Regions from separate parts of the Lysinibacillus sp. GJ-1 genome, predicted to be linked through region 2. Evidence: riboswitches for the same ligand, from Rfam matches in the RefSeq annotation. Region 2 holds a riboswitch; the other holds the start of a gene.
The links. A riboswitch is a leader RNA that binds a small molecule or an ion and turns the genes downstream of it on or off. The one in region 2 is predicted to bind cyclic di-AMP.
Positions count from the first base shown of each region.

Region 1 (5,203 bases), 1.8 Mb from region 2:
TAACTGGGCGATCACAATTGCAGCAGAAATTGCAGCTGTTTCGCTTATTATGAAGTATTGGTTTCCTGACAGTTCCTCTGCACTATGGACAGTAGTATTTATTGTGATTGTACTAACATTCAATTTACTATCTGTTAGAAGCTATGGTGAAAGTGAATATTGGTTTGCCATGATAAAAGTGGCGACTGTTGTTGTTTTTATTATCGTCAGCCTATTGATGATTTTTGGTATTTTAGGAGGGCAAGCACCGGTTGGTTTCACGAATTTCTTTATAAGTGATGGTCCATTCCATGGTGGCTTCCTTGCAACATTCGGTATATTTTTAGCAGCTGGTTTCTCGTTCCAAGGAACAGAATTATTAGGTATCACTGCTGGAGAAACGGATGACCCTGGAAAGAATATTCCAAAGGCTGTAAAATCTGTCTTCTGGCGTATTATTTTATTTTATATTTTAGCTATTGCGGCGATTGGGATGTTGATTCCATTTACGGATTCGCGTTTATTATCTGAAGATATTGCGGTATCTCCATTTACATTAGTATTCGATCGCTTAGGCATTGCTTTTGCTGCCTCATTAATGAATGCAATTATTTTAACTGCAATGTTGTCTGCAGGTAACTCTGGTTTATATGCATCATCCCGCATGTTATGGCAATTAGCGGTAGATGGACATGCACCTAAAATTTTCACAAAATTAAGCCGTCGTGGCATTCCAATTTATGCATTACTGCTTACATTGGCAGTAGGCTGTCTAGCATTTTTAGCATCATTTTTTGGTGATGGCGTTGTCTATATGTGGCTTCTAAACGCTTCTGGGATGTCAGGCTTCATTGCATGGCTTGGTATTGCCTTTAGCCATTATCGCTTCCGTCGAGCGTTTGAAGCACAAGGGCTGGATCCGAAATTACTACCATACAAGGCAAAGCTATATCCATTTGGTCCGCTCTTTGCTTTCACCGTATGTATGATTGTTGTCATTGGCCAAAACTATACAGCATTCACGGGTGATTCAATTGACTGGTATGGCGTGCTTGTTTCATATATTGGTATCCCACTCTTTGTTATACTGTGGCTAGGCTATAAAATAAAACATAAAACAAAAATGATTCCACTACAAAAATGCGATTTAAAAGTGGAAAAATAATAATGAGAACTGTCCTAAATGTTAGGGCAGTTTTTATTTTTGTTGTACACATCTATTTGACAATGAACCTCGCAGTAACAGCTAATTGTCATAGCAAAAAGTGTTAAAGTGACGCAGTCACTTTAACACTTTTTCTATTATTTCATCTTTATTATATTAAGCAAATAGCGTTTCCCATAATAGGTAGATATTTAACGCTACGACGATGACAACGACACACCAGCCAAGAGTTGTTGTGATACGGTGATTGACGAGGCTACCCATAATGTCCTTTTTACTTGTGAACATCACAAGCGGGATAAGCGCAAAGGCAATACCGAATGACAGGATTACTTGGCTTAATACAAGCGCATAGGTTGCATTGACGCCAGATGCAATAATGACCAATGGTGGAATCATTGTAATGGCTCTGCGCAAATAGAGAGGAATTCTACGTTGGATAAAGCCTTGCATGACAACATCTCCTGCTAGTGTACCAACAGAAGAACTTGCAAGCCCTGCAATAAGAAGACCAACGAAAGAAACGGCTGCCATAGGTAAAGTGCATCTCGTAATCCATTATAGGCAATGTCTAAATCCTCAACTACTAATCCTTGCGTATGAAACACCGCTGCTGCAATAATCAGCATGCTCATATTAATCGCCCCAGCAATAATCATTGCAATTACAATATCAATAAACTCGAAACGGAAAATACGTCGTTTTTCATTGTCATTACGACCAATAACGCGATTTTGTGTTAAGGAAGAATGTAAATAGATTGCATGCGGCATAACAGTAGCTCCTAAAATACCTGTTGCAAGTAATAGGGAATCGACTCCATCGAAATGTGGTGTCAGCATTCCGAGTGTCACTTCACCCCAATTTGGTTGGGCTAAAAATGTCTGGAACGCAAATGCGAGCACTACAATTAGCACCATACCAGAAATACCAGCTTCGAAAGCTCTAAAACCTCTGCGTTGTAGCTCTAAAATGGCGAATGAGCCGACTGCCGTAATTAGTGCCGCTGGTAGCATTGGGATGTTAAATAATAAATATAGACCGAGGGCAGCACCGATAAACTCTGCAAGATCAGTTGCGATAATTACAAGTTCAGCCTGTATCCATAAAAATATTGAAGTTTTTTTAGAAAAGTTCTCTCTTGCTATTTCCGGCAAATTTTTTCCTGTTGCAATGCCAAGTTTTGCTGATAAAGATTGAATTAGTACAGCCATTAAGTTGGAAAAGGCAATAACCCAAAGAAGTAAATAACCGTACTGTGAGCCAGCCGTAATATTTGTGGCAAAGTTGCCGGGATCTATATAGGCAACCGCTGCAATAAATGCCGGACCTAGAAAGGGTAAAATCCGTTGCCAGCCTTTTATGTCGCCATCTAAAACAGCTTCGGCTGCCGACTTATTAATCGGTATATAGGCCATGTTGTTCCCTCGTTTCAAAAAGTATCGTAAGTGAAATAAAGTTTCCTATAGGAAAATAATGATACTACTATTCTATAGCTAGAACTGAAAAATGTGAAGAAGTTTGCTCAATTTTTTTAGCATTGCCAAAAAACAAAGGGAAATCACTGCTGAAGTGAGTTAAATCGCGGATAAAACCATGGAAATCAGCAAAAATAATCCGAAACGTATACCAGTAATGGGCTTCTACATATAAGGAAAAAATTTACGAAAACCGTATAATCTGTTCTTTACTTTTTATTAATACAGGCGTAATATGACATCATTATAAAAGTTTCAAATTTCTAAATCGCTGAAGCAACTAAACGCGGGGGACCCAATTTTGATGGATTGTCTCTACAATTCTTGGGGTGAATCTCTTTACAAGAGTAGGGCTACTCATACTCGAATCCGACAGCTAACCTCGTAAGCGTTAAGAGCAGAAAAGTTGGAGCTTGTCAGACGTTACAACGTCTACAAGTCGTATTTAGTGATGACTTGTAGACGTTTTTTGTTGTCATTTGGCACCCAAAGCCCCAGTAGCTAGAAAGAGCGATTATGCAAAGGTGTAATTGATTTAGAAAGGCGAAACACACTCTAAAAATCTAGAAGGTGTTAAAAATGAAATCCTCATTCAAACGTTATGTTATCGGTAAACCATTGAGATCCGATGCATTAGGGGAACAAAAGCTTAGTAAAACAAAGGCATTGGCTATATTATCATCTGATGCATTGTCATCAGTAGCATACGGACCAGAGCAAATTTTACTTGTGCTCATGACAGTAAGTACGGTTGCCTTTTGGTATTCGTTACCGATTGCAGCAGGTGTAGTGGTGCTACTTGTGGCACTCACGTTATCCTATCGACAAGTTATTTTCGCCTATCCACATGGTGGTGGAGCATATGTAGTGTCCCGCGAAAACTTAGGCGTTAATGCAGGTCTTGTAGCGGGTGGGTCATTACTCGTTGATTATATTTTAACGGTTGCAGTAAGTGTTTCTGCGGGGACAGATGCTATTACATCAGCATTCCCAAGTTTACATGCTTATAATGTACCGATTGCAGTGTTTTTTGTTATTTGCCTAACACTATTAAATTTACGTGGCGTTACAGAATCAGCATCCGTTTTAGCGTATCCCGTATATTTGTTCGTTGTTGTGATGTTAATGCTTATTGGAATAGGTATCTATAACGTCGCAACGGGGCAAGTTCCTGCTGAGTTGCATCCAAAAATCGGGACGCCAGTTGCGGGCATTAGTTTGTTTTTATTATTAAAGGCTTTTGCTTCAGGAAGCTCGGCATTGACGGGCGTAGAAGCGATATCCAATGCTATCCCGAATTTTAAAAGCCCTGCACCAAATAATGCAGCGAAAACGCTATTAGCAATGGGGAGTATATTAGCCGTGCTGTTTATTGGTATTGTGTCCTTAGCCTATTTCTACGGAGTTGTACCAAACGCTCAGGCAACGGTTGTCTCACAAATTGCCGAAGCGAGTGTTGGACGCAATGTTTTTTATTATATCGTGCAAGGTACGACAGCTATGATTTTAGTGCTTGCTGCCAATACGGGTTATTCAGCCTTCCCTTTACTCGCAGTCAATTTATCAAGAGACGGCTTTATACCAAGAATTTTTCAAATTCGTGGAGATCGCCTTGGCTATTCTAACGGGATTATGATGCTCGGATTAGCAGCGATTGTCCTTATTGTGTTGTTCGATGGTGCTACAGAGCATTTAATTCCTCTTTATGCAGTAGGTGTCTTTATACCATTTACATTAGCGCAGACTGGAATGATGCGAAAATGGTGGCGTGAAAAGCCAAATGGTTGGGTGATGAAATTCGTTATAAATACAATAGGTGCAGCCATTTCCTTTGTAGTGGCGATGATGTTCTTTGTTACAAAATTACCTCAAGTATGGCCAGTATTTATCTTTTTACCAATGATTATTTGGATGTTCCATCGCATTAAGCAACATTACAATGCAGTCGGAGAGCAACTACGACTAAATGGAGAAGCATTGCCGATAGTAGATGGAAATGTTTTTATTGTACCGGTAGCGGGGATTACGAAAGTGGTAGAAAATTCACTGCATTATGTGCAATCATTGAATGTAGAAAAAATTATAGCCTTTTATGTAGCATTTGATCAGGCTGATGCCAAAGCTTTTGAAGAGAAGTGGAAGGCATGGCAACCCGATATACGTCTCGTTACGTACTATTCGCCATATCGAAGCATTACGCAACCTTTAAAAAAATTTATTGATAAGGTAGAGCACCAATATGCGAAAACGGGCTATCAAGTAACTGTGGTCATTCCACAGTTTTTACCGAAGAAAGGTTGGCATCATATGCTACACAATCAATCGAGTCTATTAATTCGTACATCGCTGTTATTTCACAAAAATGTCGTCATTATGACAGTACCTTTCCATTTATCTAAATAATGACTAGCAAGGTCGAAAATAGTCTGATATAATCAGAGCATTGATTGCAAAACACGAACGTTTACCATGAAATAATGTGTAAATACCATTAAATTCCGAAAATTTAAACTTTTTTCAGTGGTAGATATAAGCATCTGCCGAAAGAAGATATGCATCTGCTTATTATGCATATTCATAT
Region 1 covers NZ_CP088912.1:232,123-237,325, forward strand. Annotated here, with positions in the region: gene LO754_RS01110 (amino acid permease) at 1-1,144, shown strand, start outside; partial or broken gene LO754_RS01115 (Nramp family divalent metal transporter) at 1,345-2,562, opposite strand; cyclic di-AMP (ydaO/yuaA leader) riboswitch at 2,882-3,027, shown strand; gene LO754_RS01120 (APC family permease) at 3,202-5,025, shown strand.
Region 1: another riboswitch for cyclic di-AMP. It lies ahead of LO754_RS01120 (APC family permease); the one in region 2 lies ahead of LO754_RS15570 (TrkH family potassium uptake protein).

Region 2 (26,965 bases):
TAAAGTGAAGAAGCCAAAGACCGCTTGCGGCTTTGGCTTTTCTCTTTCTATTCTTTATAGAAAAAAGAATGGGCATGTCAGTGACATTTCTATAATGCTAGAGATATCATAGATACAATGATAGTAATGAGAAAATTATGGCGAAAATTAAAGCAGTTTTTTAAACTGCATGTTACAATAGATTTTATGCAAAAAGAGCGGAGTGTGAATCATGGAGAAACGCGATTACTACGAGGTGCTTGGTTTAACGAAATCGGCTTCTAAAGATGATATTAAAAAAGCATATCGTAAATTATCAAAGCAATACCATCCTGACTTAAATAAAGAGCCAGGTGCAGATGAAAAATTCAAAGAAATTGCTGAGGCTTACGAAGTTCTAAGTGACGATCAGAAAAAAGCGCGCTATGACCAATTTGGCCATGAAGATCCTAACGCAGGCTTTGGCGGCGGTGGCTTCGGAGGCGGCGGCTTTGGCGGCTTCGAGGATATTTTCAGTTCATTCTTTGGTGGCGGTGGACGACGTCAAGATCCGAATGCACCACGCAAAGGTGATGATTTGCAATATCGCATGAATATTAAATTTGAGGAAGCGATTTTCGGGAAAGAAACAGAAATCGAGATTCCAAAAGATGAAACATGTGATACTTGTCATGGCTCTGGAGCAAAACCAGGGACATCACCAGAAACATGTTCGACATGTAAAGGTGCTGGGCAAATTAACCAAGCAGTCGATACACCTTTTGGTCGCATGATGAATCGTCGTACTTGTTCAACATGTCAAGGAACAGGTAAAATCATTAAAGAAAAATGTTCAACTTGTCGTGGAGAAGGGAAAATTCAAAAACGTAAAACAATCAAAGTGTCTATTCCAGCAGGTGTAGATGACGGTCAACAAATTCGTGTGTCGGGTCAGGGTGAACCAGGTATTAATGGCGGTCCAGCTGGTGACCTATACATTATGTTCCGTGTTCAAGGGCACAATGAATTTGAACGTGATGGAGATGATATCTACTACGAATTAAAATTAACATTCCCTCAAGCAGCACTAGGTGATGAAATTGAGGTACCAACTGTGCATGGAAAAGTAAAATTACGTATTCCTGCAGGCACACAATCAGGTGCTCAATTCCGCTTGAAAGATAAAGGCGTTAAAAATGTGCATGGGTATGGAACAGGTAACCAATATGTCACAGTTAAAGTTGTCACACCAGAAAAACTAACAGAGAAACAAAAACAATTACTACGTGAATTTGCAGAAATCAGTGGTGATATTCCAGAAGAACAAGGAAGCTCACTATTTGATAAAATCAAGAAAAAATTCCAAGGTGAATAATTAGAGGAGCTGAAGAGCTACGTGAAGTGGTCAGAATTATCCATTCATACAAAAAATGAAGCGGTGGAAGCAATTTCAAACATTTTGCATGAAGCAGGGGCTAGCGGTGTTGTTATTGAAGATTCAGCTGAATATGCGAAGCCACGGGAAGATCAATATGGAGAAATTTATGCGCTAAATGAAGATGATTTTCCAAAAGAGGGAGTCATCGTTAAAGCTTACCTATCAGAGTCTAGCTTTTTAAATGAAACAGTCGAAGAGATTAAGGCGGCCATTACAAATTTAACGAAATTTAACATTGATATTGGCGAAAATGTTGTTTCGATTGTAGAAGTGAACGAGGAAGATTGGGCAACAGCGTGGAAGCAATATTATCACCCTGTTAAAATTTCGGAACGCTTTACAATTGTACCGACATGGGAAGACTATTCACCCGTTTCAACGGATGAGTTAATCATTGAGTTAGATCCTGGCATGGCATTTGGAACAGGAACACATCCAACGACAGTAATGTGCTTACAAGGGCTGGAAAAGGTCGTGAAAGAAGGCGACACGGTTGTTGACATTGGCACAGGTTCAGGGGTTCTGTCCATTGGTGCTGCAATGCTAGGTGCAAAAAGTGTGCATGCCCTTGATTTAGACGAAGTTGCTGTACGTTCTGCTAAAGAAAATGTTGCGTTGAACAAAGTAAGCGATACAGTGCAAGTTTTCCATGGTAACCTATTGGATACTGTCAAGGAGCCAGCAGATGTTGTTGTTGCCAATATTTTAGCGGAAATCATAATGTCCTTTACTGACGATGCATTTACGATTGTCAAACCGGGTGGATTATACGTCACTTCAGGCATCATCGGAGCGAAACGAGATGATGTAAAAGCAGCACTAGAAGCTTCTGGCTTTGTTATTGAAGAAGTATTATTAATGGAAGATTGGGTAGCGATTATCGCCCGTCGTCCACTATAAATGAACCGAGGAAGCGCAAATTGTGAGCCGAGTGCTGACGATTTGGCGCTTCTTCTATTGAGAGGAGTGAGCAGTATGCAACGCTATTTTATTGAGACGGCCATTCATGAAGCGCGCATTACAGGTGAAGATGCCCGTCATATTATGCGTGTTATGCGGATGAAAGAAGGTGCTGAAATCATCGTTGTGGCACAAGACACAGCTTATATTTGTACGATTACGGCTTTTGAAGATGAGGATGTCTTAGTGCAAGCGACGGGACAAACCATTCCATCCCCTGAACTACCAGTGCGTGTAACAGTGGCGTGTGGGTTGCCTAAAGGCGATAAACTAGAGCTTATCACGCAAAAGGCAACGGAGCTAGGCATGTATGCTTTATTACCATTTGAAGCGGAACGTTCCATTGTGAAATGGGATGTGAAAAAGGGTGCAAAAAAACAAGAGCGCTTGCAAAAAATTGCAAAAGAGGCAGCGGAACAATCACATCGCACACATATTCCCCAAATCTATGAACCGATTCACTTTAAGCAGCTTGTGTCACAAATAGGAGACTTCGATGCGGTTTTTATTGCAGATGAAGAGGATGCCAAAGCCGAAAAGCGAACAAGGTTTGCGGATAAGCTAAAAACCATGGTTGACAAGCAAGCAAAATCCATCCTTATCGTCTTTGGACCAGAAGGTGGGATTGCGCGTAAGGAAGCTGAAATGTTAATGCAAGCAGGTGCCCAAACAATGTCTCTAGGACCAAGAATTTTACGAGCAGAAACGGCGCCTCTTTATGCATTATCTGCAATATCGTATGAATTTGAATAAAACTGCGGTTTAGCCTTGTGGTATTGCTATTTTTTGCAAGTGGAACTGTCACGGAGTAAAGCATTTTACCAGTGTGTAAATCCCTTTGTAAAGCGCGTTTTAAGAAAGCTGCTGTCTGCACATGCAGGTGGCAGTTTTTTAGTCAATGGTTGTAGGGAATTACTGCTAGATAAGAAAAGCATGATGCAATCGAGCGAATTTACCGTAGAAGCAAATTTTAAAGTAGTGCTGAGAAGGGGAAAATTTTTGAAAAAATAGATTGGTTAATGTCAAAGGATTACAGGAATAAAAAAGCCCAATTGTTAGCTTTATCTAACAATTGGAGCGATTATAGTGCTTGAAAGTTGCCTGTTAGATCAGTTTATTTATTTTAAGGCTTCTTGCATAAAAACTTTCATCTTGCTACTTAATACTGTTAATTCACCAATAATTTCGCTGAAATCTTGAACTAGTTGAGCCTGTTCATTTGTTGCACCATTAATTTGCCCCATGTTTTGTTTCAGATTTTCAAGGCTACTATTAATATTTCGTAATGACGTTTCAATACTTTCTGTCGCGTTCGATGTTTCAGAAGAAAGTTTTCTTACTTCTTGTGCCACAATATTAAAACCAGCGCCATGTTGACCAGCACGAGCTGCTTCAATCGATGCATTTAAGCCAAGTAAATTTGTTTGACGCGAGATGCTTTTTATTAAATTGGTTACTTCGTGTGTTTTTTTAGCATCATCTAGTGCGTGCTGTGCTTGCGTGTTAATTTCGTCACTAGTGGCTGCTAGCTCCTCAGAATGAGAAGCTACGTTATGTACTTTATCTTGTAAACTGTTAATAATAGCTTCCATTTTATTCATATATTCTTCAAGTTTAAGTTTGTTGTCGATTGGTAAACCAAAAGCAAGTGCTCCCACAACTTTACCATGTTCACGAATTGGAAAAGCAAATGCATAAATGAAAATTCCGTAAACATCTTCTGGGATAATGATATCTGAATTTTGCCCTTTTAAAGCAGTGTAAATATTCTCATCGTTAGCGTTTACTTTGTGCCCGTCTTGATAACCTACATCGATGCGTTTACCAGCTAAACATTTTACAACAGTTTCAGTTTCTTTATCAATAACCGCTACTATTGCTTCTTCTTTTAATGCTAAGTGAATATAGGGTACTGAAAGAGATAATGCTTCAAGAATGTTCATACTAATTCCTCCGTTTTTTGTAAACCGTTTAAGGGCACTATTAGTTATGTAATCATACAATTACATTGAAAGTATATCATTTCACCAGCTTTGTTGCTATATTGGAAAAAAGAAATGTATTTTATAATATGACAATAAAAAACAATTAAATGATAAAAGAGGATGACAATTACTGATAGAAGGTTTCGTTTTCAAAGGTGATATTATATTGAGATAATTGATAGCAGAGCGTGTTAAAGTTCGGCAGTAGCTATTTGTTATGCTTAGTTATTTTATAAAAAAATCTAATAAGTACTGATTTTAAAAGGTTTGTGTTATTATAGTTCTCGTATCTAAAATAAGAACACAAAAAAATACTTATAAATACGAAACACAATGTTATGTGATGTTGAAAGGATGAAATTAATTATGAGTTACGCGCCTCCAAAAACCGTATCTCTATATACGCTAGGTTGTAAAGTAAATCATTATGAAACAGAAGCTATTTGGCAACTGTTTAAAGAAGAAGGCTATGAACGTACGGAGTTTGATCATAAAGCGGACGTTTATGTGATTAATACATGTACAGTAACAAATACGGGTGATAAAAAATCACGTCAAGTTATTCGCAGAGCTGTCCGTCAAAATCCGGATGCTGTTATTTGTGTAACAGGCTGTTATGCGCAAACATCGCCAGCAGAAATTATGGCTATTCCTGGTGTTGATATTGTGGTAGGGACACAGGACCGTACAAAATTACTAGGCTATATTGAACAATATCGTAATGAGCGTCAACCGATTAATGCTGTACGCAACATTATGAAAAACCGTGTATATGAAGAGTTAGATGTACCGGCATTTACAGACCGAACACGTGCATCGTTAAAAATCCAAGAGGGTTGCAATAACTTCTGTACATTTTGTATTATTCCTTGGGCGCGTGGTTTAATGCGCTCTCGTGATCCACAAGAAGTTGTCAAACAAGCCCAACAGTTAGTAGATGCTGGTTATCTTGAAATTGTGCTAACAGGTATTCATACAGGGGGCTATGGTCAAGACTTAAAAGACTATAACCTTGCACAGTTGTTACGTGATTTAGAAGCGAATGTAAAAGGATTGAAACGTTTACGTATTTCTTCTATTGAAGCAAGCCAACTAACAGATGAAGTCATTGAGGTTTTACGTGACTCAAAAATCGTTGTCAATCATTTACACATTCCAATTCAATCTGGTTCGGATACGGTTTTAAAACGTATGCGTCGAAAATATACGATGGCATTTTTCGGTGAGCGCTTAACAAAATTACATGAAGCTTTACCAGATTTAGCTGTTACTTCCGATGTAATTGTTGGTTTCCCAGGGGAGACAGAAGAAGAATTTATGGAAACCTACAACTTTATTCGTGACCATAAGTTTTCTGAATTACATGTTTTCCCATTCTCACCTCGTACAGGCACGCCGGCAGCACGTATGGAAGACCAAGTGGATGAGGACATTAAAAATGAGCGCGTGCATCGTTTAATCGCTTTAAACGACCAACTAGCAAAGGAATATGCTTGTCGTTTTGAAAATGATGTGTTAGAAGTAATCCCAGAGGAATTTGTTCATGATGGTAGTGATGAAGAAGGTTTATTAACAGGTTATACTGATAACTATTTAAAAGTAGTATTTGAAGGACCTGAAAACCTTATTGGTCAACTTGTAAAAGTCAAAATTACACAAGCAGGCTATCCACATTCTAAAGGGCAGTTTGTACGTTTACTAGAAACGGTAAAATAATTGATAAAGGATTGTCTATCTGTTGAAGATGGACAATCCTTTTTACTTCATAATAATGAGCTTGTATGGGCATGATAAAATTTAATAATTTATAAAATTAGTCTTTGTAGCACATATTTTTATTGGCTAGACTGGCTCTCGTGTAACGATTATTAGACGGAAACGTGAAAACATGTTATCATTCCAAAGAGGTACGGACAACTTAAGTTAGAAGGAGCGCTTGTTAAATGAAAACAAATTATGCAAGTATGATTGATCACACGTTATTAAAGGCGGAGGCAACGAAAGAGCAAATTGAAAAGTTATGTGCTGAGGCTAAAGAATTTGGCTTTGCATCAGTTTGCGTAAATCCAACTTGGGTAAAATATTGCAGCGAGCTATTACAAAATTCAAATGTTTTAGTTTGTACCGTTATTGGTTTTCCGTTAGGTGCTAATACAACCGCTGTAAAAGTATTTGAGGCAAAAGATGCAATTGCTAACGGTGCACAAGAAGTCGACATGGTTATTAATATTGGGGCATTAAAAGACCAAAACTTTGAATTAGTGCAATCAGATATTGCTGCAGTGGTGGAAGCGGCTAAAGGCAATGCGATTGTTAAAGTGATTATCGAAACATGCCTACTAACCGAAGAAGAGAAAGTAAAGGCATGTGAACTTTCAGTGGCTGCCGGAGCAGATTTCGTCAAAACGTCAACAGGTTTTTCTACAGGTGGAGCAACAGCAGAGGACATTGCCTTGATGCGCAAAACAGTTGGTCCAGAGCTAGGTGTAAAAGCTTCTGGTGGCGTTCGCAGTTTAGAAGATATGCAAAAAATGGTCGAAGCAGGTGCTACCCGAATTGGGGCAAGCTCTGGTGTAGCGATTGTGAAAGGCTTAATTGCAGATTCTAATTATTAATGTTCACATCATTTAATAGCGGTCTTTAGAAAATAGTGTATGGGGGGATTTCTCCGGTACACTATTTTTTTAATTACCACTAAAGATCGTACTTCCAATCAACCATCTATATTACGCTAACTTGTCTATAGAATAATTAATTTTTCCTTCTCATATACTCGAATGACGTAAATGCGTTTTGAAAGGAGGATTTTATGTTTACGCAATTTAAATATTGGCGGCCTTATATCAGTCCATTCGACCCTTGTAAACCGATTGAAGTCAAAAGTTATTCAACACCTCCGCAATTGTATATAGGCTTTCAACCACCTGGACTACCACAATTTCAAACTGCCAAGGAAGCGCTGAAATTTGGCACTTTATACTTCAATTTTTTAGCCCATATCCGAATCCTGAGAGAGGTGAGATGAAAGGTGAGTAAAAAAATGCCACCAGAATTTTACGAGCTTCTCGAGGAAATTCAGTATCGATTTTGTTTTAGTTGAATTAAATCTTTATTTAGATACACATCCTCACGATTATACAGCGATCACACAATTTAATGAAAATGCTGAAAAAAGTATGCGCTTAAAAATTGATTTTGAGCAAAAATATGGACCACTCATGAACTTTGGAAGAAGCTATTCGAATTATCCGTTTAATTGGGTCGACACGCCATACTTTGGCAAGTGTAACATCTTATGAAAAACGTTTGGATTAGGGGAAAGATGTTTGTGGTATTATGAAAAAAAGCTCCAATATCCAGTGAAAGTTAGTACATGTAACCCGATGCTTGCGAAATTTTTAATAGAGCAGTACGGGGGTGCTGATGGGGAGCTGGCTGCAGCACTTCGGTATATGAATCAGCGTTACACTTTACCTGATAAAGTAGTTGGTTTGCTGACGGATATAGCGACGGAAGAGTTTTCACATCTCGAAATGATTGCGACGATGATTTATAAATTAACGAAGGACGCCACGCCACAGCAGTTAAAAGAAGCGGGAATTGGTGATTATTATGTGAATCATGATAAAGCTTTGTTTTATCAAAATGCAGCCGGTGTGCCATTTACCGCAAGCTACATTCAGGCAAAGGGAGATCCCATTGCTGACCTTTATGAAGATATTGCTGCAGAAGAAAAGGCACGTGCCACATACCAATGGATTATCGACTTATCCGATGACCCTGATTTGAATGATAGTTTAATTTTCCTAAGAGAAAGAGAAATCATCCATTCCCAACGCTTTAGAGAAGCGGTCGAACTATTAAAAGAAGATGGTAACACAAAGAAAATTTTTTAAAATACGACATAAGGGATATTCGTACAGGTTTGCTTCTGTAACAAAACGTAGATGAGATAAAACTTAGCTGATAAGGCAAACGCTTGTGGATAACAACACCGTAGTGAAAATCAACGGTAAAGCAATAAAGTGTTAGATTATTGGTAGTCAATCTAACACTTTTTCTCATTTTGCTAATTAGCCTATTCAATATTGGAAAATTGCGCAATATCTTTACGATGACCAATCATGACTAAAATATCTTCTTGTTCAATTAATTGTTCTGGAGATGGAGAGATAATGATATCTACTCCTCTTACAATGGCAATAACACTGACATTGTATTTAGCACGTAAATCTAAATCGCGTAAATTTTTATTAGCCATTTTGGGAGGAATCATTATTTCTTCTATACTATAGTCTTTCGATAACTCAATATAATTTAACATATTAGGGGAGAGCAACTGATTTGCTACTCGCTCACCCATATCGCGTTCAGGATAAATAATCCAATCTGCGCCTACTTTATCTAATACTTGCCCATGTCTTTTCCCAAGCGCTTTAGCAATAATTTTTTTTATGCCAAGTTCTTTTAGCAATGAAACAGTTAAAATACTGGATTGCATATCGTTACCTATAGCAACAATGACACAGTCGAAATTTCCTATTCCAATGGAGGTTAGCGCCTTCTCTTCAGTCGTATCCGCAACGACTGCATGTGTTACATAAAGCTCGGCATCTTCAACCCTCTCCTCGTTAATATCGATTCCAAGCACCTGTTGGCCAGCTTCATGTAATCTTCTAGCAACACTTACTCCGAATCTACCTAAGCCGATGATGGCATATTGATTGATGGTCATAGTCGTTAGCTCCTCTTGAATTTAATTAACCGATCATTATATTTCCTTTTGGATGATGGAAAGCTTCTGGCTTTCGTCGTTTTGTAATAGCAAAAGCAATCGTTAGAGGACCAAGTCTACCAGCAAACATTGTTAAAATAATGAGTATACGACCAGCAGGCGTCAATTCAGGAGTTAGCCCCATGGAAAGTCCAACAGTACCAAAGGCAGATGTAGCCTCAAACAAATACATCATAAAACTATGTTTTTGTTCGGTAATGCTAAGAAAGATGGTGACAAACACCACAATGACCATCCCGCACATTGCCACGGTTAATGCCTTTAAAATGGTTTCAATCACAATTCTACGACGAAATAAAACAACATCTTCCTTCCCTCTAATTTGCGCCCAAAGCGTAGCAGCTAAAACGGCAAACGTTGTTATTTTAATCCCACCAGCGGTAGAACCAGACCCCGCTCCGATAAACATCAATAAAATAGTTAAAAACAATGTAGAGTGAGTCAAATCCCCGATAGGTAAAGTATTCGATCCAGCAGTCCTTGGTGTAACAGCCTGATAGAAAGAGCCCAAAATTTTACCCATTCCCGTTAAATCACCAATTGTTTTACTATTGCTATATTCAAATAAAAATATTAAAAGGGTAGAACCCACTGTTAAAATAACTGTGGCTGATAATACAATTTTAGAATGGACCGAAAGACGTTTTGTTTCACGATATTCATATAACTCATTCATGACGATAAACCCTAAACCACCAATTGTAATCAGCGCACAAATGGTTAACACAACAAATGGATCAGCTACATATGCTGTTAAACCTTGAAACCCTCCCATTAAGTCAAAGCCAGCATTGTTAAAGTTCGAAATTGAGTGGAAAAAACCAAAGTAAATGGCTTTGCTAATCGGCATATCAAATGAAAATCGAATCGATAAGATAAGCCCTCCAATTAGTTCAATAAGTGCTGTAAATAACAAAATTCTTTTCACCAATTTCACAAGACCAGCCATCGAAATATTATTAAAGGCTTCTTTTAACAATAGCCTTTCTTTTAAAGAGATTTTTTTCCCTAACAACAAAAATAATAATGTTGCAAAAGTCATAAATCCTAAGCCCCCGATTTGAATAAGAGCCAGAATAACGATTTCACCAAACATTGTAAAGGTGTCTCCTGTATCAACTACAATTAAACCTGTTACACATGTGGCGGAAGTAGCAGTAAACACGGCATTTAAAAAAGGTAGGCCATTTCCATCCTCTGTAGCAATCGGCAAAGTGAGCAAACATGCCCCAATAAAAATAATAATGGCAAAACCAAGTACAAGAATTTTTGGTGGACTTAAATAATGTATCAATTTTTTCATCGATGTCTCCTAACTGTTTACAAAACATGTGAGCCTTTCATATCCATATTTGGGCATAAGAAAAAGACCCTCATGGTTAGAATGTTGGATTGGGCATCACAAAAAAACTAATGAATGGTGGTCTTTATGACCTCCTTCGCTTTAGCCGACGAAGTTAGCTGACGGGTAGGATGGCGAAAGAGAACTCATCCCTTCTACATATGCAGAATTAACCCCAAAATATTGGGTCCTCCGTACTCACAAAAAATTTGAGATTTGGCTGTTATGAAATTGAATGGGATTATTTTACGCCCAACTAATATTTTTTGTAAAGCCCTTATTTAAAATAAAATTTCTTCACCTTATTGTTCACGTTAAAGCGCTATAAAATTCGGACAAAGTGGGTGTAAAAAATTCTCTGTGCTATTTCGAATACTTTCTATTGACCGTTAAAAGACAATACGGTATAATTTTTTAGTACACAACAGTTAGTTATTAGCCTAATTCGATTGTGTATTGACGTGTGTTCGGAGGGAGGGAAAGAGAGATGTCAAAAACTGTCGTTCGCAAAAACGAATCGCTTGAAGATGCTCTTCGCCGCTTCAAACGTACTGTATCAAAAAGTGGTACAATTCAAGAAGTTAGAAAGCGCGAGTTCTACGAAAAACCTAGCGTAAAACGTAAAAAGAAATCAGAAGCTGCACGTAAACGTAAGTGGTAATTTAATTTCCCATTAAAAATCCCTACGTTCAAAACACGCAATTGTATGATTCACTGAGCAGACAATGATATACCTGGAATTAATTGCACTAGCGATTAATTCTGGGTATTTTGCATGATGCTCCATTTTGCGGTACATATTCGAAAAAAAGGCCGAATGAAGTCACTCAAGATTTCATTCGGTTTTTTCATATCCATTATCAACACAACTATTAAATCCATCCAACCGAAGATAAAAAACAACCTTTCATTAAAATTTCACTGTATAATAAAAATAAACAATATTTTGTGAAACTTATTACAAAGTCTATCGTATATACAGTAGAGAAGCATGTTAGAAGGGAGGGAAAAAGATGCGACAAAAAAGGAGAATACTAAGCTATATCATCATCATTTGGATGACAGTTTTGGTAGCGTTTCCATTGACTACAGCTTTCGCGAGTAGCAAGGTTTACCACGTACCGATTCATGATGAAGTAGAACGTGGACTTCACGCATTTTTGGAACGAGCTTTTAAAGAGGCAGAAGAAAATTATGCAGAAGCGATTGTACTGGAGATACATACGCCGGGTGGGTTCGTCAATGCAGCTAGTGACATCGCCATGCTTATGGATGCCACAGAAATTCGTACAATTGCTTTTATTAACAAAGATGCGCATTCCGCTGGTGCTTTTTTAGCCTTACATGCAGATGAAATATATATGGTACCAAATGGAACAATTGGCGCAGCGGCTGTCATCGATTCAGTGGGGAATGCAGCGGACAATAAGGCGCATAGTGCGTGGTTAGCACAAATGCAGGCAGCAGCCGAAACATCTGAACGTGACCCGAAATATGCATTAGCAATGGCTGATCCAAAGATTAATTTGCCAGAATATCGTGCTGGGGGAGATAATTTATTGACATTATCTGCTGCAGAAGCAAAAAAGGTCCGCTATTCTGAAGGAACGGTTGCTAACTTTCAAGAGCTTTTGGCGGTAACGGGGCTAAAAGGTAGTGATATTGTACCGATTGAGCCAACATTCGCTGAAAAAATTGCTCGTTTTATTACGAACCCGCTAATTATACCTATTTTGTTGTCCGTTGCTAGTTTAGGGCTTGTTATGGAGCTCTATTCGCCTGGATTTGGCGTTCCGGGTATAATGGGATTGTCAGCTCTCGGATTATTTTTCTTCGGTCATATGGTGGCAGGCTTTGCAGGATATGAAACATTGTTACTTTTCATCGCAGGGCTAGCCCTCGTTATCGCAGAATTTTTTGTCCCCGGAGGCATTGTTGGTATTTTAGGTGGTGTGCTTATAATACTTAGCTTGCTGCTAGCAGGTGCGAATATAACACAAATGATTATAGCGATCGTTATTGCACTTGTAGTGGCCATAATAGGAATGGTGGTCCTGATGAAATTTTTCGGTAAAAAAATGCATGTTTTAAACAAGTTAGTGTTGATGGATGCAACAACGACGGAAGAAGGCTATGTGTCTAACGTTAATCGCACAGAGTTGTTAGGAAAAGTGGGGGTAACAATTACACCGCTTCGTCCTGCAGGTACAATTCGTTTTGTTAATGAGCGTATTGATGTAGTATCAGAAGGTGGCTACGTTGATGTAGGCAAAAATGTAGAAGTAATTAAAGTTGAAGGCTCACGCATTGTCGTGAGACAAACAGAAAAAGAGATGGAGGAATAATAACATGGGATTTGATTTAGCTCTAATGGGTCCAATTGTCGGGCTAGTCTTATTATTTATTGTAGTCGCTGTATTCTTTACTTTTGTACCAGTGGCGCTGTGGATTTCAGCTCTTGCAGCAGGTGTCCGCGTTAGTATTTTCACATTAATCGGAATGCGCTTACGTCGTGTCATTCCATCGCGTATCGTCAATCCGTTAATTAAAGCCCATAAAGCTGGCTTACCAGTAACTATTAATCAGTTAGAAAGTCACTATTTAGCAGGTGGTAATGTAGATCGTGTCGTAAATGCACTAATTGCTGCTCACCGTGCGAATATTGAACTAACATTTGAACGTTGTGCTGCGATTGATCTTGCGGGTCGTGATGTATTAGAAGCGGTACAAATGTCAGTTAACCCAAAAGTAATTGAAACACCATTTATTGCAGGTGTTGCAATGAACGGGATTGAAGTAAAAGCGAAAGCACGTATTACTGTGCGTGCTAACATCGAACGTTTAGTCGGTGGTGCAGGGGAAGAAACAGTTATTGCCCGTGTAGGTGAAGGGATCGTTTCTACAATCGGTAGTGCAACAAGCCATACAACAGTCCTTGAAAATCCGGATATGATTTCGCAAACCGTGTTATCTAAAGGCTTAGACTCGGGAACAGCATTTGAAATCTTATCGATTGATATTGCGGATGTTGATATCGGTAAAAATATCGGTGCGGAATTACAGATTGAACAAGCACAGGCGGATAAAAACATCGCCCAAGCGAAAGCTGAAGAACGCCGAGCGATGGCGGTAGCAAATGAGCAAGAAATGATTGCCCGCGTTCAAGAAATGAAAGCGAAAGTAGTGGAGGCAGAAGCAGAAGTTCCGCAAGCGATGGCAGAAGCTTTACGCTCTGGTAATCTTGGTATTATGGATTACATGAATTATCGTAACATTCAAGCGGATACAGCTATGCGTGATTCTATTTCTAAAGTAAGCCTAGATAAATCAGAACCAAATGAACCGAACGTATAACATACGGAAAGGAGCGAGTGCTAACAAATGGAACAACTCATTTTATTTGCAATTATTGCCATAGTCAGCTCGCTTTTCGGAAAATTAAAAAACCAAAAAGAACAAAAGCCAATGCCCCCTTTCAATAAATCGGCTCAACCTTCCACTCATATGGAAGTAGATGAGCCGATGCAACATCAGCCAACGACTAAAAGGCAGAGCTTCGAGGATTTTGCACGAGAGTTTTTAGGGGAAATGAAAGCGGAAATGACGACAGACATGCCGGAAAAACGAGTGGAACCAAGAGAGGAAAGTGTGAAGGAACACATTCCTAGCTATGTAGCACCACCGTTAACGCCGACTGAACCTTCTAGTCGTAAAATTGAACGACCTAGCCTTGGTCGTTTAGCTGCAGGGAAAAAAGAAAGAACAGTTGCAGCAGCCAATAATGGATTTCAACTACCAAATTCTCAAAAGGCAATTGTGCAAGCAGTGGTAATGGCTGAAATTTTAGGTCCACCAAAAGCAAAACGAAAATAACTAGCATGTCCTCCTTTTTTGGCGCATATATTGCCGAAGAAGGAGGCATTTTTTATGAAAAAATTATTTCAATTAACGCCACTACTTGAATTAACACAGTATGAAACATTAAAAATTATCGGTCCATATCGCTTTTTACATGCGGACGCTACATCGTGCTCGTTTATTTATGCAGATTATCATATTATTGTGCGTGGAAAATCCGTTGCTATAAATGCAATTAAAGAAGAAATGCTTCATCTTTCAGTAGAGGATTTGCAAGAATTACATGTGAAAATGACTAAAGATTTGGGTGTGAGCAATCATGTGGAATAATCGACCGATTATCATACGTATAAAGCGTCATGAAAATGTTCATCCTTTTATTCAAGCATTGCATGCGCAACACATACCATTAAAGCGTGTCGTCTTTCGGGAGCAAGAAGTGACATTTGAAACGCATATGGGGTACTTGTCTAAAATTCGCCGTATACGCAGTCGCTATCGGCTTAAAATGACTGTTCATTATGCAGATGAACAACATGTTTTTCGAGCTCAACTTTGGACATTGCTTGGTTTGTTTATTATGATTTTAATCCCTTTACTATGTGCACAAGTAGTTTGGCGCGTCGATATTGAAGCGGCTACACCAGAATTGCAACAACAAATAGAGCGAACGTTTCAAGAAACTTTTAGGCTAGAAACACCTATGACGAAAAAAGTGTTACCGTCAGATGCAGTAATTAGGCAAAGTCTGTTAGAAAAGCATCGAGATTTAGCATGGGTGCATATTGAAAAACACGGTGGTCGAGTTATTTTAAGACCACAGGAATCGCCTAAGAAAACGGAGCTGACAACAGAAAAACTTGCCACGCATTTAGTCGCTACAAAAAGTGGTGTTATTACACACTTTAATATTCAACATGGTGAGCGGAAAATTTCTGTAAATGATACAGCGTATGATGGGGACGTTCTAGTTAGTGGTGTCATTGAAAGTGGGGATGATCATGTTTTTGTTGGGGCAAAGGGAGAGGTATTTGCTGACTATTGGCTTGAATGCACATTTAAAATACCAACGAAGCTAACGCTCCAATCTTTGCAACAAAAGCAATGGCGTGTAGTCGTGAAAGGTATTCATAAAGAAGCGGTTGATTATGTACAAAAGAAAGACTTACCAAGTTGGTTAGATCCTTATGTTTCCATTGTGGAGGAACAGCAAACAAAAACGATGGAAATTACATTAGATGAATCTAAAATAGACACGTTGTTAATGCCACTACTTCATGAAAAGATGTTGCAATCCCTTCCTGCAAAAACAGTTATTAAGAAAGAAAACCTTTTACAGGCGAAGTGGGGGAATGGTACAGTTGAAGGGAAAGTTCTATTTTTAGTCAATGAAAACATTGCAAGTCCAATACAAGGGCTACAAGGAGAATGATTATGTCAGAACATTTAACTGTATTACAAGTGGATAATCCAAATGAAGCGGTCATGTTACTAGGTATATCTGATGCGAATATGAAATTGATTGAAGAGGCACTTCGCGTTCATATTATTACGCGCGGTGAGCAAATTCAGCTTGCAGGTGAAGAAGAGGCAAAAGAACAAGCGACATATCTTTTACATGCATTATTAAAAGTTATTCGCAAAGGCATTAATATCGACCAACGGGATGTAGCAACCGCAATTGAAATGACACAAAAAGGAACAATTGAATATTTTGCAGAACTTTACGATGAAGAAATTGCACGCACGACAAAAGGGAAACCAATTCGTGCTAAGACAATTGGTCAACGAGAATACATACAAGCGATTCGTCACAAAGACGTTGTTTTCGGTATTGGTCCAGCAGGTACCGGAAAAACGTATTTAGCGGTAGTAATGGCTACACAAGCGCTTAAAAATGGGCATGTAAAGCGTATTATTTTAACTCGTCCTGCCGTAGAAGCAGGAGAGTCATTGGGCTTCCTTCCAGGCGATTTAAAGGAAAAGGTGGATCCGTATTTACGTCCACTCTACGACGCATTAAACGATATTTATGGCTCGGAACAAACTCAACGTCTAATTGAGCGAGGAACGATTGAAATCGCGCCATTAGCGTATATGCGAGGACGTACATTAGATGATGCTTTTGTAATTTTAGATGAAGCGCAAAATACAACACATATGCAAATGAAGATGTTTTTAACACGTCTTGGCTTTGGTTCAAAAATGGTTATTACTGGCGATAAAACGCAAATTGACCTTCCTAAAAATACAGAGTCAGGATTGATTGTTGCGGAACGCACGTTAAAATATGTCAAACCAATACATTTCCAAATTTTAGAGCAAGGCGACGTTGTCCGCCATCCAGTCGTAGCAAAAATCATCCAAGCTTATGAGGAGCAACAACTTTAAAATAACCGCCTAAGGCGGTTATTTTAAAGTCTGTACCGAAAGCGAAGCGACAGGTACAACGATAGAAAAGTCTGTACCGAAAGGGAAGCGACAGGTACAACGATAAAAAAGTCTGTACCGAAAGCGAAGCGACAGGTACAACAATAGAAAAGTCTGTACCGAAAGGGAAGCAACAGGTACAACGATAGAAAAAGTCTGTACTGAAAGCGAAGCGACAGGTACAACGATAGAAAAGTCTGTACCGAAAGCGAAGCGACAGGTACAACGATAGAAAAGTCTGTACCGAAAGCGAAGCGACAGGTACAACGATAACCCTGAACACAGCGTAGCGGTGGAGGAGACTTAAGCAACGCCCGCGGAAAGCGAGCAATCCGTAACGGAAATCAATGGCAAAAGTTTGAGACCAAAGCGAAGTGACAAGTCAGCGAATTATGCATATATAAGGTTAAATGTGACGGCTATACATATACGTATAGCTGTTTTTTTGCTTTCTTTATACATTTTTCGGGAAAAATGTTTTTTGAATTGGTATGATAGAAGATAGATAGAGGAGGTGCCAAATGGAGAAACAACTTCAGAAAATTACGGAGCTTATTGGATTCCGCTACTTTTTGATTGTCGTTCTCATCCTTACAGGAGCATTACAATTTACATTTATGTATGGCAATGTAAAGGGTGTTACATATGATTTTAAACCGTTGCAACTTGCGTCAGAAACAGTAAGATCAACGAAAACCATCGAAGATACCGTGAAGACACAGCAGGAACGAGAAAAGGCTGCTAACGCAGTTACGCCCGTCTATCAATTTTCTGAAGACGTCGCTAAGCAACGTGTAGCAATCGTGACGTCTTTATTTGATTATGTCCTCGAAGTGAAAAAGGATGTCGAAAGTAGTAAGGACCCTGTTGCAACTGTCGACCAAGTGGCAAAGCTCCGGAAAAAATTAGAATCCATTGATGTGGATCAAATGCCTGTCGTCTTTACCGATGCACAGTTAGAAGGCTTATTACAACAAAGTGAAGCCGATTTAAAGCGAACAAGCATACAACTATCAAAACTTGTACAAGAATACCTAGAAAAATCAATTCGAAAAGAAAATGTGTTAGCTGCTCAAAATGATTTTGAAACCAAAATACGTGGACAGCGTGGCTATCCTGATAGGATTTTAAGTACCGTCGTATCAATTGGACGTGCTAGTATTATCGAAAACGAAACCATTAATGAGGAACAAACGAAAGTTAGAATTGAACAAGCAAAGGAAGCCGTTGAACCAACACGTATTCTACAAGGTCAAATCATCGTACAAGAAGGTCAGATTATTGATAATGAGGCTTATCGCCAGTTAGAGCTACTGGGTATGGTGAGTAATAAAGCATCACTGAAGCCGATTGCAGGGCTAATTATTTTAACGTTCATTCAAATGATATTTATGTATATTTATTTTGATCGCTGGGAAATCGAAGAACAGAAAAAGCGCAATGCATTACTCGTAACAGTTATTGTGTATAGTTTTTCAATCCTGCTAATGAAGTTTATAAGCTTAGTGGCAGATGGGTTTGATGTGACAATTGCCTTTTTATTCCCAACAGCGTTAGCTACAATGCTTGTACGTCTACTCGCTGATGATCGAGCTGCAGTCCTTATTACTGTCATGACAGCTGCTTCAGCAGGGGTTATTTTCCAAGAAGGATATTCTTCTGTAATGCAGATGGAAATTACTTTGTATATCATATTTGGTGGCTTTGCGAGTCTATTCTTTATGCGTAGTGTAGAAAAACGCTCGCATATTATGCAAGCGGTTGCCGTGATTTCTGTTGTAAATATGGGCTTTATCGCATTTTATTTATTAATGACACAATCATCTTATGGTTTATCTGAGCTATTGTTTTACTTTATAGCCGCGATATTATCAGCACTACTATCTGGTGCGCTAACGATGGGACTATTGCCATTTTTTGAGTCAGCCTTTAGTTTGCTCTCCACATTACGTCTCATTGAGCTATCCAACCCAAATCATCCATTGCTGAAAAAGCTACTAATGGAGACACCGGGAACATATCATCATAGTGTAATGGTAGCGAATCTAGCTGAAGCGGCATGCGAAGCGATAGGTGCGGACGGATTGCTCGCACGTGTCGGTTGTTATTATCATGATATTGGCAAAACGAAACGACCAGCTTTCTTCATTGAAAATCAAATGTCAGGTATGAATCCGCATGATTCCATGCCTCCAGAAACAAGTGCTGAAATAATTATTGCGCATACAACTGATGGCGCAGAAATGCTAAGACGTTATAAAATGCCACAAGAAATTATTGATATTGCGCTACAACATCATGGTACAAGTCTGCTTAAATTTTTCCTTTACAAAGCGAAGGAAGAAGGAAAAGTAATAGATGAGGCAAAATTCCGTTACCCAGGACCAAAACCTCAAACGAAGGAAGCCGCGGTAATAAGCGTTGCTGATAGTGTGGAAGCGGCGGTTCGTTCGATGAAAGAGCCAAATGCTGAGAAAATTCATAAACTCGTTCGAGCAATTATTGATGACCGTGTACAAGATCATCAGTTTGATGAATGCGATATTTCGATAAAAGAGTTAAAATGTATAGAGCAAGTACTTTGTGAGACGTTGAATGGGATTTTCCATTCCCGTATTGAATATCCAAAGGCAGATAAGTAGGAGGCACTAATGATTTTAACGATTGATTTTACAGATGAAACAAATGAAGTGACAGCACAACATACGGAGCTTGTAGAAAAGCTTTTACAACATGCTGCAAAAGTGGAAAAGATTGAACCTGAAACAGAAGTATCAGTAACTTTTGTCACAAATGAGGCTATCCAAGAAATTAACCGAGAATACCGCGATAAAGATCAACCAACAGATGTGATTTCCTTCGCGCTAGAAGAATTAGGCGAGGGAGAAATGGAAGTAACATTTGAAGGCATGCCGCGCATTTTAGGTGATATTATAATTTCCACGGATCGCACTAAGGAACAAGCAGAAGAATATGGACATTCATTTGAACGAGAATTGGGCTTTTTAGCTGTCCATGGCTTCTTGCACTTATTAGGTTATGACCATATGGTACCTGAAGATGAAAAGGTGATGTTCGGCAAACAAGAGGAGATTTTACAAACTTTTGGCTTAGGACGTGACTAAATGAACTTACGCAAATATTTACGTTCATTTGGATATGCTTTTGAAGGAATAATCACAGCATGTAAAGAGCAAAATTTTCGATCTCATTTGCTTAGTGCGTGCATTGTTATCATTGCAGGTTATTTCACAGGTTTATCACGAGTTGAATGGTTGATTGTGCTATTATTAATAGCACTGATGTTTGCGCTTGAAATGATCAATACTGCGATTGAGCGAGTTGTAGACTTAGCATCAACAGACATTCACCCACTCGCTAAGCAAGCTAAGGATGTTGCAGCGGGTGCGGTGCTTGTATTTGCGGTATTCAGTGCTATAATCGGTTTACTTATCTTTATACCGAAATGGTTTTAGTTTTGTTCCATTACAAGCTACCACTTCGCTATGTGAGGATAAACGCCAACTATGCTCTTATGCATGTGTGGTTTAAACGCTGGCAAAAATCAATTGAAAACCCCAGCAAATGTCACAGATTTTGGAGAGGCGCTTTTCAAGCAGGCTCGAAAAAATCTAGACGCAATTACGCTGTGGCGTAATGGATAGTGCCTAGTCAAAGAGGCATATTTGATTTTTATGTAGAGGAGAATTAGCATAGATGAAGATAGATATGCATGCATTACTAGAAGAGTCAAAAAAAGCACGCGAGAAGGCATATGTTCCCTATTCAAAATTTAAAGTGGGAGCTGCGCTTTTGACTAAAAATGGCGATATCATCCACGGCTGTAATATTGAAAATGCTGGCTATAGTATGACGAATTGTGCGGAGCGTACGGCGTTTTTTAAAGCCATTTCAGAAGGTGTTTATGATTTTGAGGCAATTGCGATTGTAGCGGATACGGAAGGCCCCTGTGCGCCTTGTGGAGCTTGTCGCCAAGTGATGGTGGAGTTTTGCCCACCAACAATGCCTGTCTATTTAACAAATTTAAAAGGTGATGTCACGGTAACGTCAGTTGGCGAATTAGTACCGTTTGCATTTACAACGGAGGATTTAGAGAATGCTGGAAAATAATACTGGCTATAAGTCAGGCTTTATCTCAATTATTGGAAGACCAAATGTCGGGAAATCTACATTTTTAAACAGAGTCATTGGTCAAAAAATTGCCATTATGAGCGATAAGCCACAAACAACACGAAATAAAGTACAAGGTGTACTGACAACAGATGATAGCCAAATGATTTTTATTGATACACCAGGAATCCATAAGCCAAAGCATAAGCTAGGCGATTTCATGTTAAAAGTATCTAAAAATACATTGCGTGAAGTGGACGTTATCATGTTTATGGTAAATGCGGAGCAAAAGCTTGGAAAAGGTGACGAATTTATTTTAGAAATGCTCGAAGGTAATCCAACGCCTGTGTTTCTAGTAATAAATAAAATCGACCAAGTTCACCCAGATGAATTAATGGGTATTATCGACAGTTATAAGGAACGTTATGACTTTGCGGAAATTGTGCCGATTTCAGCACTTCAAGGTAATAATGTTGAAAACTTACTAGTAACACTTACTAAATATTTACCTGAAGGCCCACAATATTATCCTGCCGATCAAGTAACAGACCACCCCGAGCGCTTTATCATTTCCGAGTTGATTCGTGAAAAAGTGTTACATTTAACACGTGAGGAAATTCCGCATTCCATTGCAGTAGTCATTGATAAAATTCGTCGTGATGAAGAAAACGAAGGAAAAATTCGTGTAGCCGCGACAATTATTGTAGAGCGTGATTCTCAAAAAGGCATTGTGATTGGGAAGCGTGGAGCATTACTGAAAGAAGTAGGAATCCGAGCTCGTAAAGATATCGAAATGTTATTGGGTTCTAAAGTGTATTTAGAGCTATGGGTAAAAGTGCAAAAGGATTGGCGTAATAAATCGACACATCTTCGTGACTTTGGATTCCGCGATGATGAATATTAATTTTCTTCGTAGGGCTTAATTGTTTCAACTGAAGTCTACCGTATCGAGTTATTGCAGTGGACAAGTGTTAGTTGAAGTAATGCTTGATTCAGAAGAAGGGAAAATGGAGCTGTCCAAATATGTTGGAGAGCTCTATTTTCATGGAAAACTTGAAAAAAAGGAGGGGGATGGATGCTTTATAAATGGGAAGGTATTGTGCTAAAGGTGCGTGCGTACGGGGAATCCAATAAGATTGTGACGCTACTAACGCGAGAAGCTGGTAAAGTAGCAACGATGGCGCGAGGGGCCAAAAAACCTTCAAGCAGATTATCAGCTGTGACACAGCCCTTTACATATGGCATGTTTATGGTGCAGCATCATACAGGTATGGGCACTTTGCAACAGGGAGAGCATCTCAATTCAATGCGTCATATACGTGAGGATATTATAGCGACAGCCTATGCGAGCTATATTATGGAACTAGTGGAACGTGTAGTGGAAGAGGGAAAAGCAGAACCTTTTGCATTTGAAGTACTCTTGCAAGCATTACAAGCAATTGAAGATGGCTATGATCCGGAAGCTATTACCCTTTTTGTAGAGTGGAAAATGCTCCCTTATACGGGTGTGCAACCGATACTCCATGCTTGTGCTTCTTGTGGTGCAGTGGATGGGGAATTTGCCTTTTCTTTTGCACAAGGAGGTTTCTTATGCCACCGCTGTTATCAGCATGATCCATATATTATTCGCCTAACACCAACACAGTTAAAGTTAATCCGAATGTTTTATACCGTTCCAATTGATCAGATTGGTAAACTGGAATTGAAAAAAGAAACAAAATATTTCATAAAAAAAATTATTACAACGATTTATGAAGAACAAACTGGAATCCGCTTTAAAACAAAAAAATTTATTGAGCAATTAGAAAGAACGCCTGAATTACAGTTAAGACCATCTACAGATAAAACAGAAATGCCAGAGGACAATTAATGTACCCTCTGGCATTTTTACATAATGAATTAGTATTCTTCCATATCATCGTATAAATCGTAATAAGTTGCCCATTTACCTGCAATTTTCATAAATTCAACATTTAAATATGCAGTTTCTCCATTTTTTCCAGTTACATGTATCATGGCATTGCCCTCTGCTAACGGTGTTACAATCAATTTGTTTCCATTAAGTACTGCTTTGACTGGTACTTTGTAAGTTGGATCAGAACCATCATCTAAATCTTCTAATGCAACTTGTACTGGTTCAAATGATAAATAATCGCTTGTAAATGTTAGTTCGTCGGTTAATTCGTAAAGGTCAATACTACGTACAAAATCATACGTATATACATCAGCCGCCATTATTTGTTGTTGGGTACCATTTGTGAAAGTTAATAAGTATTGTCCATCTTTAAAAATCGATAGTGTTGTATTATTATTTTTCGTTTCTAGTGCATAGGAATCCGAAGATAAAGCCTGTCCATCGGCTGTTTGTATACTTACTTCTGTAGGTGCGAACGTTAAATCCGTTTCATTTAAGTTGAGCGGTAGATGTTCTAAATAGTCTTCTTCCTTTACTTCTTCAAGCGTTGTTTGTAGCTTACCGTCTACAGTTTTTACATGAACTAAGAAAAAGAAATCTGTGAACTCTTCTGTCTCTTCGCTAAAACCAGAAATGACTAATTTACCAGTACCTTCTTTTAAAGGCTTAATCGTAATGGTATTTGTCAACATCTCTTCGTCATCCCATGTGAAAATATCCTCTGCGGGTTCAATTCCACCATAAGAAGCGAAAATATAATCTTGGTTAAAACGACTTGCAGAAATCGTAGCATTATGTTGAGTGTTTTCTGCTCTTACTACAAAAGAAGCCAGTTGAGAACGTTTTACATAGCTTTGAGGGCCAAAGGTAGTCGGTGTCGTGCCTTTTGTAATGTTATTAGAAAATAATGTTTGAATATATGGCTCATATTCACTGCCAGCTTCTACATCTGTAAAGGGAATATCGATATCATCAGTAATTGTTAAATCAAAGCCCTTGACAATCATTTTCGACAATTGACCTCGTGTAATTTGTTTCGTTGGGTTGAAATAACCATTAGAGCCTCGGATGATCCCTGCTTCTGCTAGTGCAGCGATGGCACCGTAGTTTTCATTGTCAGGAGTAATGTCCTTAAAGTTAGGATTTTTTACATGAACAGTATCAAGATGTAAAATGCCTGCTAAAATTTTGGCAGCCTGTGTACGGGTAATAAAATTTGCGGGCTTGAACGTGCCATCTGGGTAGCCGGATATAATTCCACGCTCTGCTAAGTTTATGATTGCTTTCCCTTCCTCTGTTGAGGGATTTATATCGGGGAATGATGAAGCAGCATATGCTGGGGGTGCTATGACAATGGCGCTCGTTGCGATAGTTGTTGCCATAACCAGTTGATAAAAACGATGTGTATTCAATTTGTTTCCTCCAATGTCCATTTTTATAGCTTGCTTTTTTCTAGTAAAGATCCTTCCTATGTACAGTTTCAAACTTCCGGACGATTGATTGCGAATGGTTGGTATTACTATGTATTGTTAAAAATACGTACTTTAACACAAAAGATTAACTATAATAATATATTTATAACAAATTGTTGAAGGTGAGAATAGAGGGAATATTATCCACTATAAAATGGGAATTATGAGATATAAATAGCAATGAGCTTATGCTACTAGGAAAAAAAGATTAGTAGATAACATTTAGTGAGAAATTTTTTGTTTTTTAAGCCATTCTTTATATTAATAGAAAAATGGTTATTTTTTATAAATATACATTTATCTATATTTTTAAATAGGTCAAATGAAATATAACATTGCCTGAATATCGATAAAAATAAATAAAATAAATAAGAATAAATAACTAATTTTTAGGTGGTTTATAATATATGCATAGTATTAACTAATCATTTAAGCCCCATATACTAGTTGAAAAGGCATTTTAACCTATGATATTGTAAAGATACAAAGAAATGTAATATTAATTATTCTTGTATAATTATACGAATTAAAGTTTAGGAATGTAATTTCAAACTATTTTAAAACCATGCCTCTATCAGCAAAACGTACTATTGTACGTTATTAGATTAATGCAGTCCTATGGAAAAGGGAGGGAGGTCACATAATGCTCTAACCATGCGTGTGTGGCTGATAAAATGCTAAAAAAAGTGATATTATGTATTGATGAAGTAGAAGCCGGTGATATTTTAGCAGAAGATATTTTTTCCGAGTATCGCCTATTAGCTAAAAAAGATTTAGTGCTAACTGAAAGAATTATTGCATTACTTAAACTTAGAAGAGTAGAAGAATTGTCAGTTTATCTATCAACAGATTCAGTAAGAATTGTTCATGATTTAAGTATACAACGTACAATGGAGTACGAAGATATTTTTGCACCACTGTTGGAGAAAAATGACGAGATAGATGAATATCAAGTAGCGGTCAGTAATCTATTTATGTCAACATTAGAAAATGTTGTACATGAATTACGTTATGGTCAAATATTAAAAAGTACGCAGGATACGGCATATGTCAGAGGTATATTTGAACGGATTTTAGCAGAAAAGAGTCGCTACGATTTGCTTATGCGTTTAAAGGAGTGGGATGAATACTCATTTGTCCATTCATTTGATGTTTTTGTTCTTGGAACAATTTTTGCAAGACAATTAGGCTTAACGGACATTGAGATGCTTGCCAGAGGTTATTTATTTCACGATATCGGCAAAGTTTTTATTCCACAAGAAATCTTAAGTGTAAAAAGAAAACTGTCCGAAGATGAATTTGATATAGTCAAAACACATACGACGAAAGGCTACGAGCTTCTTATAGAAAATGGTGAAGCTGATATTGCCTATTTGGCGCGCGATCACCACGAACGCTTTGCTGGAAAAGGGTACCCTAACCAACTGTGTGCAGATGATATGAGTGAAGGTGTTCAGTTATTACAAATTATTGATGTCTATTCTGCAATGACCTCAAAGCGTGTATATCATTCTGGATATGGTGCGACGGATGCTTTAGCAGTTCTATATCGTGATCGGCATTTATATAATGAAAAGTTTATGAACAAATTTGTAGAATGTCTTGGCATCTATCCTGTAAACTCAGTTGTGTTACTATCAGATAATCGTAGTGCTCAAGTAGAGCTTGTCTATGATATGTTCCCAACATTGCCGAAAGTAAAGTTACTAGATGAACAAACGTCCATGAACTTACCACTGAATTATAGTGTCAAAATTGTTAAAATGATTGATTATCGTGCCAATAGTTTTGAGGAGATTTTTAATTTATTTATCGAGCAGTTGATACGTAATGATGAAAATTCTTTAAGGGTACATTTCAATAAATTGATTGACCATTTACATCCGAAAGAAATTGTTTTAAAAATTTTTCTCCCAGCTTTTCGTATTCTTCGACTACTAACGAGAGAAATACAAACCGATATGAAGAAATATAAAAATTCCATACTCATATTAAATAAATTGTTGGAAGAACAATTAAATGTTTTGTACATGGATTATCAGCATGAGCAAACAACTATTTTAGTTGTTGAAACGGCTGTTCGAGAAAATTTTTTCATCAAACTTGTTCAGAGTATTTTGTATATTGACAAAATTGTACCATTCTTTATCAATCCGGGAGATGACCAGCGCATTACGCAACTAATGGAGCATTGTGGAGTCAATGTTGCCTATTTTATTGAGGAAGAATTGACGATAGACAGACGAGTGCGTCCTATGCGCGAAGGGACATTTCTCTATTACTCTCTAAGTGATATTGAGGAACTGTTAGTAAACTTAGTAGGGATGAGTATGAAAAAGTTTCTATTTGAAGAAAAAATGCAAGAGCGATTATTTATATCGTTAAAAGCATAAAGCAAGATATTTATGACGACCAAATCAACAGTTGATTTGGTTTTTTTTGTAAGCTTGCAAGAGGGATTAGATAAGGCTGTTGCAATTTAAAGGGGGAGTTCGATTGGCAATTGATAGTATCATCGAATTGAATGAACAAAATATTGTTCAAAGTGGATGCTTTTGTCTACGCAGTAATCCACATGCTACAGGATATATAAATAAAAGTAACTGGCTTTATGAAAGATTTCATGAAGGATTAAAGTATATAAAAATAATGGACAATAATAAGCAGGCAGGTTTTATTGA
Region 2 covers NZ_CP088912.1:3,126,251-3,153,215, reverse strand. Annotated here, with positions in the region: gene dnaJ (molecular chaperone DnaJ) at 212-1,333, shown strand; gene prmA (50S ribosomal protein L11 methyltransferase) at 1,355-2,296, shown strand; gene LO754_RS15610 (16S rRNA (uracil(1498)-N(3))-methyltransferase) at 2,372-3,109, shown strand; gene LO754_RS15605 (methyl-accepting chemotaxis protein) at 3,475-4,299, opposite strand; gene mtaB (tRNA (N(6)-L-threonylcarbamoyladenosine(37)-C(2))-methylthiotransferase MtaB) at 4,708-6,057, shown strand; gene deoC (deoxyribose-phosphate aldolase) at 6,285-6,956, shown strand; partial or broken gene LO754_RS15590 (spore coat protein CotJA) at 7,151-7,377, shown strand; partial or broken gene LO754_RS15585 (spore coat protein CotJB) at 7,370-7,630, shown strand; gene LO754_RS15580 (manganese catalase family protein) at 7,668-8,237, shown strand; gene LO754_RS15575 (potassium channel family protein) at 8,420-9,076, opposite strand; gene LO754_RS15570 (TrkH family potassium uptake protein) at 9,102-10,439, opposite strand; cyclic di-AMP (ydaO/yuaA leader) riboswitch at 10,568-10,710, opposite strand; gene rpsU (30S ribosomal protein S21) at 10,966-11,139, shown strand; gene LO754_RS15560 (NfeD family protein) at 11,492-12,823, shown strand; gene floA (flotillin-like protein FloA) at 12,828-13,832, shown strand; gene LO754_RS15550 (hypothetical protein) at 13,860-14,351, shown strand; gene LO754_RS15545 (hypothetical protein) at 14,406-14,666, shown strand; gene LO754_RS15540 (sporulation protein YqfD) at 14,656-15,768, shown strand; gene LO754_RS15535 (PhoH family protein) at 15,771-16,727, shown strand; gene LO754_RS15530 (HD family phosphohydrolase) at 17,288-19,408, shown strand; gene ybeY (rRNA maturation RNase YbeY) at 19,418-19,891, shown strand; gene LO754_RS15520 (diacylglycerol kinase family protein) at 19,892-20,242, shown strand; gene LO754_RS15515 (cytidine deaminase) at 20,484-20,897, shown strand; gene era (GTPase Era) at 20,884-21,801, shown strand; gene recO (DNA repair protein RecO) at 21,973-22,767, shown strand; gene LO754_RS15500 (S-layer homology domain-containing protein) at 22,797-24,224, opposite strand; gene LO754_RS15495 (HD domain-containing phosphohydrolase) at 24,959-26,677, shown strand; gene LO754_RS15490 (GNAT family N-acetyltransferase) at 26,787-26,965, shown strand, end outside.